2 regions of the Planococcus alkaliphilus genome follow, and region 1 is predicted to be linked to the other one. Evidence: riboswitches for the same ligand, from Rfam matches in the RefSeq annotation. Region 1 holds a riboswitch; the other holds the start of a gene.
What was found. A riboswitch is a leader RNA that binds a small molecule or an ion and turns the genes downstream of it on or off. The one in region 1 is predicted to bind S-adenosylmethionine.
Positions count from the first base shown of each region.

Region 2: linked by a shared signal. The riboswitch ahead of AC2EXB_RS13980 (aminotransferase class I/II-fold pyridoxal phosphate-dependent enzyme) and the one ahead of AC2EXB_RS15885 (ISL3 family transposase) in region 1 are both predicted to bind S-adenosylmethionine.

Region 1 covers NZ_CM168060.1:3,047,549-3,055,398, reverse strand. Annotated here, with positions in the region: gene AC2EXB_RS15900 (MetQ/NlpA family ABC transporter substrate-binding protein) at 1-594, opposite strand, end outside; gene AC2EXB_RS15895 (methionine ABC transporter permease) at 917-1,567, opposite strand; gene AC2EXB_RS15890 (methionine ABC transporter ATP-binding protein) at 1,557-2,588, opposite strand; gene AC2EXB_RS15885 (ISL3 family transposase) at 2,687-3,910, opposite strand; SAM riboswitch class I at 4,100-4,215, opposite strand; gene AC2EXB_RS15880 (glycerol-3-phosphate acyltransferase) at 4,319-4,957, opposite strand; SAM riboswitch class I at 5,090-5,201, shown strand; gene AC2EXB_RS15875 (O-acetylhomoserine aminocarboxypropyltransferase/cysteine synthase family protein) at 5,305-6,594, shown strand; gene metX (homoserine O-acetyltransferase MetX) at 6,607-7,620, shown strand.
Region 2 covers NZ_CM168060.1:2,617,934-2,625,783, reverse strand. Annotated here, with positions in the region: gene AC2EXB_RS13995 (YeiH family protein) at 1-1,063, shown strand, start outside; gene AC2EXB_RS13990 (hypothetical protein) at 1,207-1,536, shown strand; gene ystJ (NADP-dependent malic enzyme) at 1,719-2,960, shown strand; gene AC2EXB_RS13980 (aminotransferase class I/II-fold pyridoxal phosphate-dependent enzyme) at 3,067-4,242, opposite strand; SAM riboswitch class I at 4,347-4,452, opposite strand; gene AC2EXB_RS13975 (antibiotic biosynthesis monooxygenase family protein) at 4,661-4,966, shown strand; gene AC2EXB_RS13970 (hypothetical protein) at 4,963-5,334, shown strand; gene AC2EXB_RS13965 (cobalamin B12-binding domain-containing protein) at 5,339-5,992, shown strand; gene AC2EXB_RS13960 (STAS domain-containing protein) at 5,967-6,743, shown strand; gene AC2EXB_RS13955 (LLM class flavin-dependent oxidoreductase) at 7,034-7,850, shown strand, end outside.

The sequences.
Region 1 (7,850 bases):
ATTGATGATTGAACCGGCAACATCCGGCATTGCACGCGGCGTGTGCCCTGAAACCATCGGCATGATTTCAATGTTTTTCGGGTTTTCGATAATATCGTCTGCTGTCCCAGTCAATCCTGCATCGTCGGATAATTTGATCAAACCTGCTTCTTGGAGCAATAGCAGTGCACGTCCCATATTTGTCGCTTCGTTCGGCACTGCAATTTGTGATCCGTCCGGAAGTTCATCAATGGATTCGTATTTGTCGGAGTAGAGGCCCATCGGTGCGATTACGGTTGAACCGATCGGCACGATGTCGATATTGTGTTCTGCGACAAACTCGTCGAAATAAGAAATGGTCTGGAATGCGTTTAAGTCAAGCTCGCCTTCAGCAAGTGCCAGGTTTGGCGCTACGTAATCAGAGAACGTAATGATTTCAAGGTCAATGCCTTCTTTTTCTGCTTTTTCCGCGACAAAATCCCAAATGGATGTATCGGATCCGCTAATGCCTAGCGTCACTTTTCTGTTTCCTTCTTCTCCTGAAGCATCATCGCCGCAAGCCGCAAGGACTAAAGCCAATAATGCGAATAAAACCGTCAATGTAATTTTTTTCATGATGTATTCCTCCAATAAATTATTTGTATATAAGTAGAGCTAAAGAATCCACTAACTGATATTCCGCAAAATAGCTGCGCTTTCCAGCGGGCTCCCGCCCAATCCTCCTCGTCCGCTTCGCTTCCTGCGGTGTATCGGTCGAATCGCTAAGCCGCAGGAGTCTCCGCTGTTTTGCTCCATATCAAGAACTCTCTTAGCGCCGGCGCGCCTCCGGGGTAGCGTTAGCAATAAGACTGGCGTTCTCCAGCCAGGCTTATTGTGATAGCTTCCCCAAAGCGCCGAGCGACTTTTATAAGGGATTCTTTTCTTCAACTTAATATAGTTAACTTCTTCGTACTTTCTTAGATAGCAAGTTGCCGGCAGACTGAACGCCTTGAACAAGAATAACGAGTATAGCAACGGTAATCAGCATGACGACTGTGTCGAAGCGCTGGTAGCCGTAAGTAATGGCCAAGTCTCCAAGGCCGCCGCCCCCGATAGCCCCCGCCATTGCAGATGCACCGATCAATCCGACAATCGCAATCGTTAAAGCGAGGACCAATGAACTTAAAGCTTCCGGGATGAGGAAACGGAAAATAATTTGGCCCGGCGTTGCACCCATTGCCTGTGCGGCTTCGATGACGCCTTTGTCGACTTCGAGCAATGAGTTTTCAATAAGTCTTGCAATGTATGGTCCTGCATAGAAGACAAGCGGGACGATGGCAGCGGCAGTGCCGATGGATGTACCGACAATCAACCGGGTAAGCGGAATGATAGCCACCATCAAAATGATGAAAGGGACTGAACGGAAAATATTAATGATGACGTTCAATACTTTTGAAATGGGTTCATTTGCCAGTAAATGGCCTTTTCTTGTTACGACTAGCAAGATGCCAAGCGGGAAACCGATAATGATTGAGAATAAGAACGAAGCGCCGGTCATATAAACCGTTTCCCAGAGAGCTTCTAAAATCTGTTCGTTATCAACTAGCATAATTTTTTACCTCCTCGACTTTGACCGAGTCGCTGCGGATCGCAGTCAGCGCGCGTTGAATTTCGCTTAAACTTCCTGAAAACTCAACGATCAGGTTGCCGTAAGGTTCGCCTTGCAATTCCGTGATATTTCCGAAAAGCACATTGAGGTCAAGATTGAATTCACGCGATACTCGGGACATGAGCGGCTGTCCGACCGAAGTTCCTGTAAACTGGACGCGGTAGATGGAATGGTTCTGCGTCGGATCCTGAATTTTTGTCAACAAGGATTCCGGCAGTTCATCGTTCATGACCGAACGGACAAAACGCTGAGTCGTCGGCTGCTTCGGATTTGTAAAAACTTCGTATACGGAACCTTGTTCGATGACTTTTCCAGCTTCGAGGACCGCTACTTTATCGCAAATCTCCCGGATGACGCCCATCTCATGAGTGATTAATAGGATCGTGATATTGTATTCACGATTGATGCGCCGCAATAAATCCAGAATGGACTGAGTCGTCTGGGGATCAAGTGCAGATGTTGCTTCGTCGCATAGCAGGACAGAAGGGTTAGTCGCCAGTGCCCGGGCAATCCCGATCCGCTGCTTTTGTCCGCCTGAAAGCTGGTCCGGATATTTTTCTGCCTGGTCTGCCAGGCCTACAAATTCAAGAAGGTTTTTCACCTGTTCTTTAATTTTGTTTTTCGGTGTTTTTGCCAGAATCAGCGGCATCGCGACATTATGGAATACCGTTTTCGAATTCAATAGATTGAAATGCTGGAAAATCATCCCGATGTCTTTTCGGGTATCCCGGATGTCTTTGCTAGTAAGAGTGGAAATGTCCTTGTCATGGATGAGCACCCGTCCGTTCGTGGGGCGTTCCAGTAAGTTGACCGTCCGGATCAGTGAACTCTTGCCGGCGCCGCTAAAGCCGATGACGCCATAGATTTCTCCGGTTTCAACAGTCAGATCGATGCCGTTCAAAGCGTGGATTTCCTGTTTGCCGGAATGGTAGGTTTTCGTAACCCCCTCAAATTGAATCATTCAAATAGCCTCCTCATGCTGTATGGATCGAATATGTACAAACCTGTAAAAAATAGGTTCTCCGTCAAATGTTGGGGTGAGGTGAAATCTTCCTCACTCTAACCAACGTGAACTCCCATATTCTTATACTTGTGTGTCAGTAGTATTTTGGCGCGGGCGCGTTCGAAATTCTGAAAGCCGAACGCGTTCCGCTTAATCACTTTTGTCAGGTTATTGATGCCTTCCAAGAAACCATTGGAATACTTGAACGAGAAGCTGTTCAAGATTTCCGTCTGCCAGTTTCGGAAGGTGCCCATGGCTTTCTGGAACTCGGGAATGCCCGCTTGTTCCACCAGCCGATAAAATTCCAGCAACGCTTCTTTGGTCTTGAGGATTTCCTCGGGATCTCTTTTTTTGCTTGCCTGAAACCACCTGCAATACGCTTCCTTCAGTTCGTAAGCTCGTTTGAGCTCCTCATCCATTTCAAGATACCGCTTCAAGTACCAACGGTCCTTTTCGGTTAACTTCTCACTGTTTTTGTAAAAGACGTAGCGCATCCGTTTGCCTTTTTTGCGGTCATAGTCGTTCCAACTTTTCTGCACGCGTCTGCGGACCGCGTCCAGCGCCCAGTAAATGTACCGGCAGAAGTGGAAGCGATCGGCGATGATCACCGGTTTGCCGAGTGCTTTTTTGACCGCGGCTTTAAAGGAATGGCTCATGTCCATGACGACGATTTCCACCGCAGCTCCGTGCTGTTGGAGATACTGTTTGATCGTCTCTTTTTTCCGGTTGGGCAGGATATCGATCGGTTCTCTCGTTTCGCCATCGGCGATAATCAGTTGGTACTTTCCTTCGCGGGTGTCGCCTTTGTATTCGTCGATGGCGATCACACGCGGTAATTTTGCGGTTTCAGTAACTTCCTGGAGCGCCACCAGATCGAAACGCCGAACGATGGTCGAAGCGGAAGCGCCGTATTGTCCGGCCACTTCCTTGAACGTTTTCGCCTTGACGCTGCGCACATGAACCGCTTGGTTCCACTCTTTTGAGAACCGTTGATAGCGGCCGATGAATGAATTCTGTTCGGCGAATTTCTTGCCGCACGCCCCGCATACGTAGCGTCTCTTCTTATAGAAAAGGTAAGTCTGGCGTTCAAACCATTTCAGGTGTTTGATCTTTTGGATCCGGTAATCGTGGACACGCCGGGTCTTCTCCTGGCAACGCGGGCAACGGTGTGCCTTCACTTCCAACTCCACATGCAGGGCCACCCGGTCCTCCACTTGTTCCATCTTCATGATTTTCACATCTTCTAATCCGGGAAATTTCATGGTAAAATTCAAGTGCACGCATCTCCTCTTCTTTACTTGTTATTCGACATTTCAAGTATAAAAGAATTTGGAGATTGCGTGTCTTTTTTTGGGCCGAATTGTTTCAACACCCCAACAATTAGTGTAGAACCAAAAAATAAAACAAAAAGAGCCCTCTTTTTTCTTGTCCATAAGAAAAAAGAGGGCTCCGGAATGAAACCATCTCAATTCTCATCTTCCAAATGCACATACATGCATTTGCAGGAATTAGCACAGTTTTCGCTTAAAGCGAATCCGCTGCCGAAACGTCATAGGGCCTGTCCCTCGGTTTCTCTGGATAAGAAAGTGATGTAACTATTCGATTTGTAATTTCTACTTTAGTGCGTCAATGCGGAAAAGTCAAGAAACTTTTTTAAAATAAAAAAATGGGAAATGAAAAGCCTGCTTTCACGCAGGCCCCGCTTTCTTGCGGAAGACAGAAGAAACCTTGTTTTCCGTTCCGTTTTTAATTCGTTTAATATTTTCAATGTGTTTCCAGAACGCCATTGCAAAAAGACCGAAGGCAGTGAGAAGCGGCCAACTGCCTTCCGCCGGGAAATAAGCGATGGCAAACAGCATGCCATACAGAACGAGAACGCCCACAACCAAATAATCCGTTGCTAAAGCGCAAGCGACCAGGAGCAATCCGCCGGCAAGCCCCAATTTCCAATCCAGTGCAAGCATAACGCCGATAATGGACGCTGTGCCTTTTCCGCCGTCAAAGTTCATATAGAAAGGGAAATTATGGCCGATGACGACAGCCGCACTGATCACAAAGAGCATTGTCCATTCCAATTCACTTGATAAGTTGAATTGGCCTAAAAGAATTCTTAGCCCCAAGACAGCGACAATCCCTTTGGAAATATCAATCAAAGCGACAAGTGCGCCGAATTTCCATCCAAGAACAATGGCCGCATTGGAAGCGCCTGAATTTTTCACCCCTTCTTTTTTGACATTCGTGCCTGAAATCAGTTGTGCGATGGAGGATCCGTGGAGTGAACCGAGTAAATAACCAATAATAAAAGTGCATAAAAACCAAAGAATCATGAAATCATCTCCTCTATATGTATTAAACGTTTTAGGGGAAGGGGAGGTTTCAAAATTTTTTGAATTATCCACTTGACAAATGAAAGCGATGTTTTTATACTGCTAAACAAGATGAAAAACTAAATCTGAATACTCTTATCAAGAGAGGCGGAGGGAATAGGCCCTATGATGCCCGGCAACCACCAAGCAATTGCTTGGAAAGGTGCTAAATCCTACAGATCGGCAACGATCTGGCAGATGAGAGGAGGTATTTCCGTATATGACGGCCCTCTTCTTAACGAAGAGGGCTTTTTTCTGTTCCCTCCTCGTCTTCGGTTTTCATCAATAAAAACTAGGAGGAATAAGAAATGACAAATTTTAAACCAGAAACGCTTTTATTGCACGGTGGCCAAGAGCCGGATCCAACAACAGGAGCAAGAGGAGTTGCCATTCATAAAACAACTTCTTATGTATTTAAAAGTACGGAGCATGCCCAAAACTTATTCGGATTAAAAGAGACTGGAAATATCTATTCCCGCATCATGAATCCGACGGTTGATGTTTTTGAACAGCGTGTAGCTTTGCTGGAAGGAGGCACTGCAGCTGTCGCCTTGTCTTCCGGAATGGCAGCCATTGCATTCTCTATTTTAAACGTTGCCGAGGCGGGGGATGAAATTTTGGCAGACAGCAATCTTTACGGCGGTACTGTCAGTTTGTTCTCCAACACACTTCCGCGTTACGGAATCAAGGTGAGATTTGCGGACGGAACAGATCCCGAAAACTTCCGTGCAGCCATCACGGATAAAACAAAAGCAATCTTTGGAGAAATCATCGGAAATCCAAGTTTGAATGTGTTTGATGTTGAAAAAGTAGCAGAAATTGCACACGAAAACCAAATTCCTTTATTGATCGATAATACATTTGCCTCCCCGTACGGTAGCAACCCCATCGCTTTCGGTGCAGATGTCGTCATCCATTCAGCGACGAAATGGATTGGCGGGCATGGGACGACCATTGGCGGAGTTGTGGTGGACGGAGGCAAGTTCAACTGGAACAATCCGAAATTCCCGAACTACACAGAGCCGGATGAAAGCTACCACGGCATCCGCTATGGCATAGACGCAGAAGGAGCTTCATTTGCGACTAAACTGCGTGTCCAATTGCTGCGCGATTTTGGTCCGTCGCTAAGTCCGGACAGTGCCCATGCATTCCTGCAAGGCTTAGAAACACTGCATTTGCGGATTCCACGCCACAATAGCAATGCACGGTTAGTCGCTGAATATCTTCAGCAGCATCCGCAAGTCGAATGGGTGAACTACATCGGTTTTGAAAATCACCCGTCCCATCAGCTGGCGCAAAAATACTTGAAAGACGGCTACGGATCCATCGTGAACTTTGGCGTCAAAGGCGGCCGTGAAGCTGGGCGGAAAGTAATTGATGGCGTCGGATTATGGTCGCATGTAGCAAACGTCGGCGATGCGAAATCGTTGATCATCCATCCGGCCTCTACTACCCACCAGCAATTGAACAAAGAGGAATTGGAAGGTGCAGGAGTCACGGAAGAATTGATCCGTTTATCGGTCGGCCTTGAAAATCCGGAAGACTTAATCGCAGATCTTGAGCAGGCCATCAAATCGGCAGTGCTCGAAAACGTCTAGGAGGGAAAGCGGATGACTAGTGTATCCATCGGCAATTTGGTTCTTGAATCTGGAGAAGTCTTAGAGAATGCAGTGCTTGCCTATGAATGGTCCGGCAAAAAAGGTGGTCCTGCCGTTCTTGTCTGCCATGCGTTGACTGGAGACCAGCATGCGATCGGGACCGAGGATCTTCCAGGTTGGTGGTCCGGCTTGATCGGGCCAGGCAAAGCCGTGGATACCACTATTTTTCAAGTCGTCACTTTCAACGTTCTCGGGGGCTGCAATGGCTCTACTGGGCCATTATCCACCAATCCCAAAACAGGTAAAGCGTATCGTTCGTCTTTTCCGGCGATCACGATAAAAGATATGGTCCAAGCTGAATTTCAAGCGTTGAAAGAGCTCGGAATTTCTCATTTGGCAGCTGTCATCGGCGGATCGCTTGGAGGCATGAAGACTTTAGAATGGGGAAGAGCCCACCCGGAATTTGTGGATATTATTTTCCCGCTTGCTGTAACTCCGGCTTATAGTGACTATGGCATCGCTTTTAATTACATTGGAATTCAAGCGATTGAAAACGATCCGCGTTTCAATAATGGAAATTACAGCCATTCATCTGAAATCAAGGGATTCGAGGTGGCAAGAATGGCAGGAATGGTCACTTACCGAAGCGGTGAAATGTTTAACCGGCGTTTTAACCGAAAAGCGCTTGCCAATGGCTATGACGTAGAATCTTATTTGAATTATCAAGGCCAGAAATTAGCGAACCGCTTTGATGCCAACAGTTATTTAACTCTTTTGAAAGCAATGAATACCCATGATGTAGGAAATGAAATTTTGGATGTGGAGATTTTTGCGCTATCCTTTACGCATGATCTGCTGTATCCGAGTGAATTGATGATTCTATGGTTAAAATCTCAGTCTCATGCAGAATGGGAAGTTGTTGAAACGCAATTTGGCCATGATGGATTTTTAGTGGAATTTGATAAATGGAGCAGCAGCATTAAACAAAAACTAGAAAATGCCATCGTCCCGCAGCCGTCTCTTTAAAGAAATTTAACCAGCTGCAGCAAGAAATGCAGAGTCGCCGACAGGAGGGACTTGTAATAATTCCACATAATATTAATTTTAAGAGATTTCCAACCAAATGGAATTGGAAAATTGAATGAATTTAAAGCTATTTTCATCTTTATTAAGATGAAAATAGCTTTTTTTATTGGAAAAATTAAGGGGATTAGCAACTTGTAATTACTGGGAGTCAGGGGTAGGAAAAAGAGGAA
Region 2 (7,850 bases), 430 kb from region 1:
AATCATCGGTGCGGATTGGATTGGCATCGGATTGCAGGCTGCGGGAATTTTACCGGAAGGCGGTGCTAGCCCGATATCAGGCATTTTTGTAGCCATCGTTCTCGGAATCCTGATCCGCAATCTTATCGGTTTGCCGGATGCATTTGCTAAAGGAATCAGTTTTGCCCTTAAATATGCATTGCGTGCGGGAATTATTTTGCTTGGTTTGCGTCTGAGCATGACCGAAGCTTTAAAATTAGGGGCATGGGGATTGCCGCTCATTGTGGCATGTATTTCCGTAGGACTTTTTGTCACATTATTTTTTACAGCAAAAATGAATCAATCCAAGCGATTAGGGACTTTAATCGCTACAGGCACCGGGATTTGCGGCGTTACGGCCATTATGGCGACAGCACCCGTCATTAAAGCGAAGGAAAATGAAATTTCTTATGCAGTCGCCAATATCACGATTTTTGGTTTGCTTGGTATGCTTTTTTATCCGTACTTGGCCAATGCTTTTTTCGCGGATGAGCCGATAAAAGCCGGGTTATTCCTTGGAACGGCTATCCATGACACTGCGCAAGTCACAGGTGCAGCGTTAATATACGATCAATTATATAATTCATCAACAGTGGTAGATGTTGCAACCATCACCAAACTGACCCGCAATGTGTTCATCATCGCTGTCATCCCGTTTGTTTCGTTCTTGTTCTACCGGAACAACAAAGAAAATGGACAGGCAGCCCAATTGCCGAAATGGTATAAATTATTCCCATTGTTTATTTTAGGATTTTTATTCTTGTCATTGTTGCGGACAATCGGTGATTCTACAATGGCTTCTTCCGGCTCGGCTTTTGGAATATGGGATCCGGGTACTTGGGAAAGTTTCTATAGTTTTTGGAGTTCGTTCGGTTCTACTTACATGCTCGGCCTAGCGATGGCAGCAGTAGGGCTTGGTACGAATTTGAAAGTATTTAAAGGAATGGGCATTAAGCCATTCTATATCGGATTTATCGCAGCCATTTCCGTCGGGATGGTCAGTTTACTGCTGATCTCACTATTTGGCGGATTGATTTCCGTGTAAATAATACAAAGGAGCCAGTGGCAAGTGCCACTGGCTTTTTCTATGGAGGAACAGCTTACTCCGATTGAGAATCTCCGGGTAAACGTTTTTTGAAGAAGGGCTAAGGGTATGGAATCACAAAGGACATAAGGAGAGTGGATGAAATGGAAGTTGTAGCGAAAAGGGATTTATTAAAAGACCAGTATGGCAATTATTATTTCGTTTCGTATGCGGGCAAAGACTCATTGACGCTTATAAATGCAGCCTTGTATTATGCATTTAAGGAAATTATGAGTGAAGAACTTGTGGAAAGAGTAAAAGCGCAATACCCCAATGACGTCGCTTGCGGAAAATATTTTGCCGATCTTGTAAAGACGCATATTGATAAAATCGAAAAAGGTGAAGTTCCCGGAAACATTTACGATATTGAGGAAGTAAAAGGCAAATTCGATTTGCATATGAAACCGATTTACGATGAATCGTTTCATTTATGAAAATCTTAACATGAAGCTAAAAAGCTCCTAATGGGGCTTTTTTGTTTGTGATCCAAAATACCGGAAAGAAAGCGTTTTCAATTTTTAAACTCTCAGTCAAAAGTCCGAATATTACGAAAAATACTTTCAATTTTCAGAAATCACTCTATAATGAACCATTATGTATTGAAGGGGATGAAGCGATGTCGAATCTGAGAAATGACTCTTTGCAATTGCATCTGCAGCATAAAGGGAAGTTGGAAGTCCGGTCAAAAGTGGCAGTAGAAAATGGACGCGATTTAAGCCTCGCTTATTCTCCAGGAGTGGCTGAACCGTGCAAGGAAATTGCGCAGGATCCGGCCAAAGTCTACGACTACACGATGAAAGGCAATACAGTCGCCGTTGTCACAGATGGCACTGCTGTACTCGGACTTGGAAATATTGGTCCGGGAGCTGCCTTGCCTGTCATGGAAGGAAAAGCTGTGCTTTTTAAAGAGTTTGCCGGAGTGGATGCTTTTCCGATTTGCCTTGGAACAACAGATGCCGAAACCATTATCCAGACGGTAAAATTATTGGAGCCTGGATTTGGTGGTGTGAATTTGGAGGATATCTCAGCACCGGCTTGCTTTATCGTGGAACAGCGCTTAAAAGAAGAGATGAATATTCCTGTATTCCATGACGATCAGCATGGAACCGCCATTGTTACTTTAGCTGGCTTGGTCAATGCGCTAAAATTGGTCGGCAAAGAAATTGCCGACACGAGAGTCGTTGTGAACGGAGCAGGCGCTGCGGGGATTGCTGTGGTCAAGCTTCTTCATAAATTCGGCTTTAACGACGTAATTATGTGCGACACAAAAGGTGCGATTTTCAAAGGCCGAGCTTATGGAATGAACCCGTTTAAAGAAGAAGTTGCAGAGATGACCAACTCCGAACGCAAGGCAGGTTTGCTCCATGAGGTCATTATTGGCGCGGATGTTTTTATCGGCGTTTCTGCAGAAGGTGCATTAACTGAAGAAATGGTGAGAACCATGGCGGAAGGTCCTATTATTTTTGCGATGGCAAATCCGAATCCTGAAATCTTGCCGCATGAGGCTAAGCGTGCAGGAGCCAAAGTAATCGGTACAGGACGGTCGGATTTTCCAAACCAAGTGAATAATGTATTAGCTTTCCCAGGCATATTCAGAGGGGCGTTAGATGTGCAAGCCAGTGAAATCAATGATGCGATGAAAATTGCAGCGGTTGAAGCCATTGCCGATTTGATTGAAGAAGATGAACTCCACGAGGATTATGTCATTCCTGCTCCTTTTGATCTGCGCGTGGCTACAGCAGTTGCCAAAGCGGTAGCGGCTGCCGCAATCGAAACAGGCGTTGCCAACTATGCTGCTTGCCCAAATCAGATTGATGAAACCGCGGAAAACTTAACCGCAGTGATTGTGAGAGAATAACAATATATATAGAAGAAAGCCGTTCATCTTTTGTAAAGGTGAACGGCTTTTTAGGTTGTGTAGAAGCATGAGAAAACTTGATGTCTGTCCGGGTTCGTATCTTGCTTTATTTAGTTAATACAGGTTGTAGGCTAGCTTCGCGTACTTTTTTTAATGCTTGTTCGAGATCTTCGAGCAAGTCATCAGCATATTCCAAACCAACGGACAATCGCAGCAAACCGTCGGTGATTCCTCGCTGCTCACGCTGTTCTTTTGGCATAGATGCATGAGACATGGTCGCTGGGTAGGAAAGAATTGTTTCAACTGCCCCGAGCGATACTGCGAAAACCGGAATTTGCAAGCTGTCGACGAAAATTTTGGCTGCGGCTTTATCGGCGAGGCGCAGGGACAGAACTGCACCTGCTCCACGTGCTTGGCGTTCATGTATCGGATTTCCCGGATGGAAACGGAAACCGGGGTAATATACTTCTTCTACTACGGGATGGCTATGCAAATAATCGGCAATAATTCGAGCTGATGCGGACGACTGTTTCATACGGGCACCAAGTGTTTTAATGCCTTGGATAAGTGAATAAGAATCTTGCGCCCCTAAAATCGAACCGAATGTGTTTTGGATAAAAGCGAGCCGGCTGCCGAGCTCTTCGTCTTTTGTCACAGCGAGTCCGGCAATGATGTCACTATGGCCGGAAAGGAATTTTGTAGCGCTATGCAAGACGATGTCTGCTCCAAGGTCAAGTGGGTTTTGATAAAGAGGCGTCATGAATGTATTATCGACAAAAGTTAAACAATCGTTCGCTTTTGCAAGTTTAGCTGCGATTTCAATATCTGTGATGTTCATCACCGGGTTAGAAGGTGTTTCAATATAGATGACTTTTGTATTTTCGCGGATGGCAGCGGCCATCTCACTGAGATCGGTCATATTGACGAATGTGTAGTCGATATTGAATTTATTCAGCACTTCTGTGACGAAACGATAAGTTCCGCCGTAGACATCTTCAGAAACGAGAACATGGTCTCCGGCAGATAAAAGCATGAAAGCAGAGGAGATCGCAGCCATGCCGGAAGAAAAGGCAAATCCACGGGTGCCGTTTTCGAGTTTCGCAATCGTTTCCTCTAATTTTTGACGCGTTGGATTGCCTGAACGGCTGTAGTCGAATGGTCCGAACTCATCGATATTGGGCTGATGATAAGTGGAAGACAAGTAAATAGGGACGTTGACTGCCCCTGTTTCTTTGTCTACGCCAGTTGAATGGATAAAACGAGTCTCTAAATGATTTGCCATCATGAAAACCTCCTATTAGTTGTAGAGAACGGTTCTGGTTAATGCATAGAAAAACGGGGCTTTCTTCAGCAAGAAGAAAGCCCCGTTTTATAGGGAACGCGTTCTTCTCATCTTTAAGGCATATGCCTTTTGGAATTAGCACCGTGGCCTTCGTCAGGCTGGTTGCTGAGACATCAAAGGGCCAAATCCCTCCATCTCTCTTGATAAGAAATAAATAATATGAAGTTATGGGTGGTGCGATGTCTTCAAGCTTAAACCATCTCACCAGAAACTGCAAGAGAAATTGTGAAAATATTCTTTTAAATGGAAAAAACGTTTTAAGATTTAAACGCTTTATAGGCAAATGGGCGATTTCTTTTAATTCGAAAGACGAAAGGTTATAATGGATATTAACACTTTATTTCAAAGGGGTAATCTGATGTATATTGTGACATCCACTGTTGTGGTGCCTGAAGAGAAGACTCAGGACCTCATTGATATTTATCGCAAACGTTCAAGACGAGTAGATAAAGCTCCTGGATTCCATTCTTTCCGGCTGATCCAGAATACAAAGAAACGCAATGAATTGACTGTCCACTTGGAATGGCATTCAAAAGAGGCCTACATGGAATGGGTAAGAAGCAATGAGTTCAAGGAAATCCATGATCTCGAAAAGCATTATCCGGACAAAGCGCTTGCCGGCATAGTGCCAAAAGTCCATCAGTATGAGGTGGTGGCAGAATGAAGCAAGATTTAAAGAAGCAAATTGCCAAAAGCATCGCGATTCAAATATATGAAGCATATCCAACCCTATGGGATCGTTTTGGAGAACACGGATTTGACCATACCGAAAAAGACAATATGCATCATCTCGACCATTTGGAGACGGCGTATGGTTTGAACGATAGACAGGTGTTTCTTGAATATACATTATGGCTGGAAAAGGTATTAACGAGCCGAAATATCGAGTCAGACTTGATCATAGATAATTTTGAAAGACTCATTGGATTATTGGATGCAGAAGTTGAACTGAAAGAAAGAGAATTTATGCAACAATGCCTTCAAGAGGCGATCGATTTGTTGAAAGGCAGCAATTTGAAGAAGGGAGGTTGATCAGATGATCCAACCAACCGAATTAGCCGAACTTTTTTTACAAGGCAACGACCGGGAAGCGCTGGTGCAAGTTCAGCAATTTCTCGACAGCCATAACCGGAAAAAACTTTTTGATCAGCTATTAACACCTGCCATGTACCATATCGGTGAGTTATGGGAAACGAATACCATTTCAGTGGCAGATGAACATCTTGCTACGGCGATTTGCGATTTTGTCGTTTCGATAATTGATAAGCGTGGAGAAGAAACGCATTCTTCAAAACGGAAAGTCATGGTATTAGGGCCTGAGGGTGAAGAACATTATATCGGATTGAAGATGGTCTCAAGCCTTTTCCGTGAAAACGACTGGGTTGTCCATTATTTGGGGCCGAATATGCCGCTTGACCATGCTATAGAAGCGGCCAATCGCTGGCAGCCAGACACCATCGCTTTATCAGCGGCGCTTGTCTATCGTCTGCCAACTTTAAAAGCTTATATCAAAAGTTTCAAAGAGCTGGCGCATGCTCCTGCAATCATCGTCGGTGGCCGAGCGGCTGCATTTGAAAGCAGCCGCATCCTGATTGATGAAGGCGCCATTTTAGTGAAGGACCTCGAGCAACTGGAACACTGGATTAAAACGGGAGAGGAGCCGGATGATGAATACAGAATATCAATATGATGCATTGCCGCTCCCGGCTTTTCGGTTAAACGAAAAGCTCTCCGTGGTCAATTGTTCCGACGAAGCTCGGCGTTTATTTGGCGAGATTTCGTCATTCTTAGAAATTGTGGATGAAGCGAGTGCAAACAAAGCAAAGAAGATGCTGGCTTCTGGAACGGTGGTCGAAAAATTTGAACTGAATGTGATCGCCCAGCCAAGCAATCTGATTTTGGCAGATGTTTTTGCAAAATGGGACAGCCAATTTAGCTTATCTGTAATACTTGTGCCTAAAGACGGTAAAATGGAGAGAGTCATCCAGCAGCTTGGCCAGCTCCGTTCCCGTCTAAATGAAACCGATTATGATTTATTTCTGGAAAAAGAACGGACTGCGGGCTTGTTGCAGCAAGTCCAAGAGTTATCCGCTCCTTGCATCCAATTGGATAGGGACCGGCTCTTAATACCGTTATTTGGGGAATTATCCAGAGAAAAAGTGGAAGCCGTCAGTTCCCGCTTGTTGGAAAATATTTATCAAGTAGATGCGGAAATGGTCATTCTGGACTTTACTGCAATGACTAAAATTACAAGTCAGGGATTGACCAGCTTAGAATCTCTTTTGCAGACAATCTCCGTGATGGGGACAGAAAGCATTATTTGCGGAGTGAAACCGATTCATGCTAAAAAGCTTCATCATCTTCAATCGCTATTGTCCGTAAAGTTTATTTCTTCTTTGCAGGAAGTAATTGCTTTGCGCCCAGAAACCAGCAAAAGCTGACTCGAAAAATCCCGAGTCGGCTTTTTTATGTGGCAGAAATTAGCGTGGGGATACGGGGGGACCTGAGCTTGTCGCGGCTGGCGAGCTGCCTGCGCTTTTCGTTGTCCAGTTTCCAGCGCCCAGCCCCTCGGGGTCTTAAGTCAGCCCACTGCGGAAATCAGGATTTCCTGCGTGTTCTGCCTTAAGCCTGTCGGGGCTAGATGGGCGCTTGCGCTTTTCTCGTCTGAGCTGATTGCATGCCTTTATTTGGCAAAATCGCTACAATATTAGTGACAAGGAGTGAAGATCAGATGAATCAAAAGAAATTTGAAAATGTTCCCTTATCCGTTTTGGATTTAGCGCCGATCAATGAAGGCAGCGAAACGGCTGAGTCTTTTGCAAATAGTGTAGAACTTGCCCAGCATGTAGAGAAATGGGGCTTTAACCGTTACTGGCTTGCTGAGCATCACAATATGCCAGGAATCGGCAGTTCTGCGACTTCTTTATTAATTGGCCATATTGCAGGCCATACGAATACGATCCGAGTGGGGTCAGGTGGGGTTATGCTGCCTAACCATGCACCGCTCGTCATTGCTGAACAGTTTGGAACGCTCGAGACGATTTATCCAGGACGGATCGATCTTGGATTGGGACGGGCGCCAGGGAGCGACCAGGCAACGGCTTATGCGCTCCGCCGAAATTTGCAGAGCAATGTGGATGAATTTCCGCAGTCTGTCGCTGAACTGCAGAATTATTTTTCCGATAACCCGGTTGGCCGCGTCAAGGCTTATCCAGGAATCGGCTTGAATATTCCTTTATGGCTATTGGGCTCAAGCGGCTATAGCGCCCAGCTTGCAGCAGTGAAAGGATTGCCTTTTTCGTTTGCCAGCCATTTTGCACCGGACTTTACGATGCAAGCCATGCAATTGTACCATCAGAATTTCAAACCATCGAAAGACTTGCAAGAGCCTTATGCAATGGTTGGGGTCAATGTGATCGCAGCCGATACTCAAGAACGGGCTGAGTGGTTAGCGACTTCAAGCCAAGCGCAAATGTTTGCTTTGATGCGCGGAATGCCAACAACTTTCATGCCGCCAATCGATAATTTGGAAGAGGAATGGACGGACC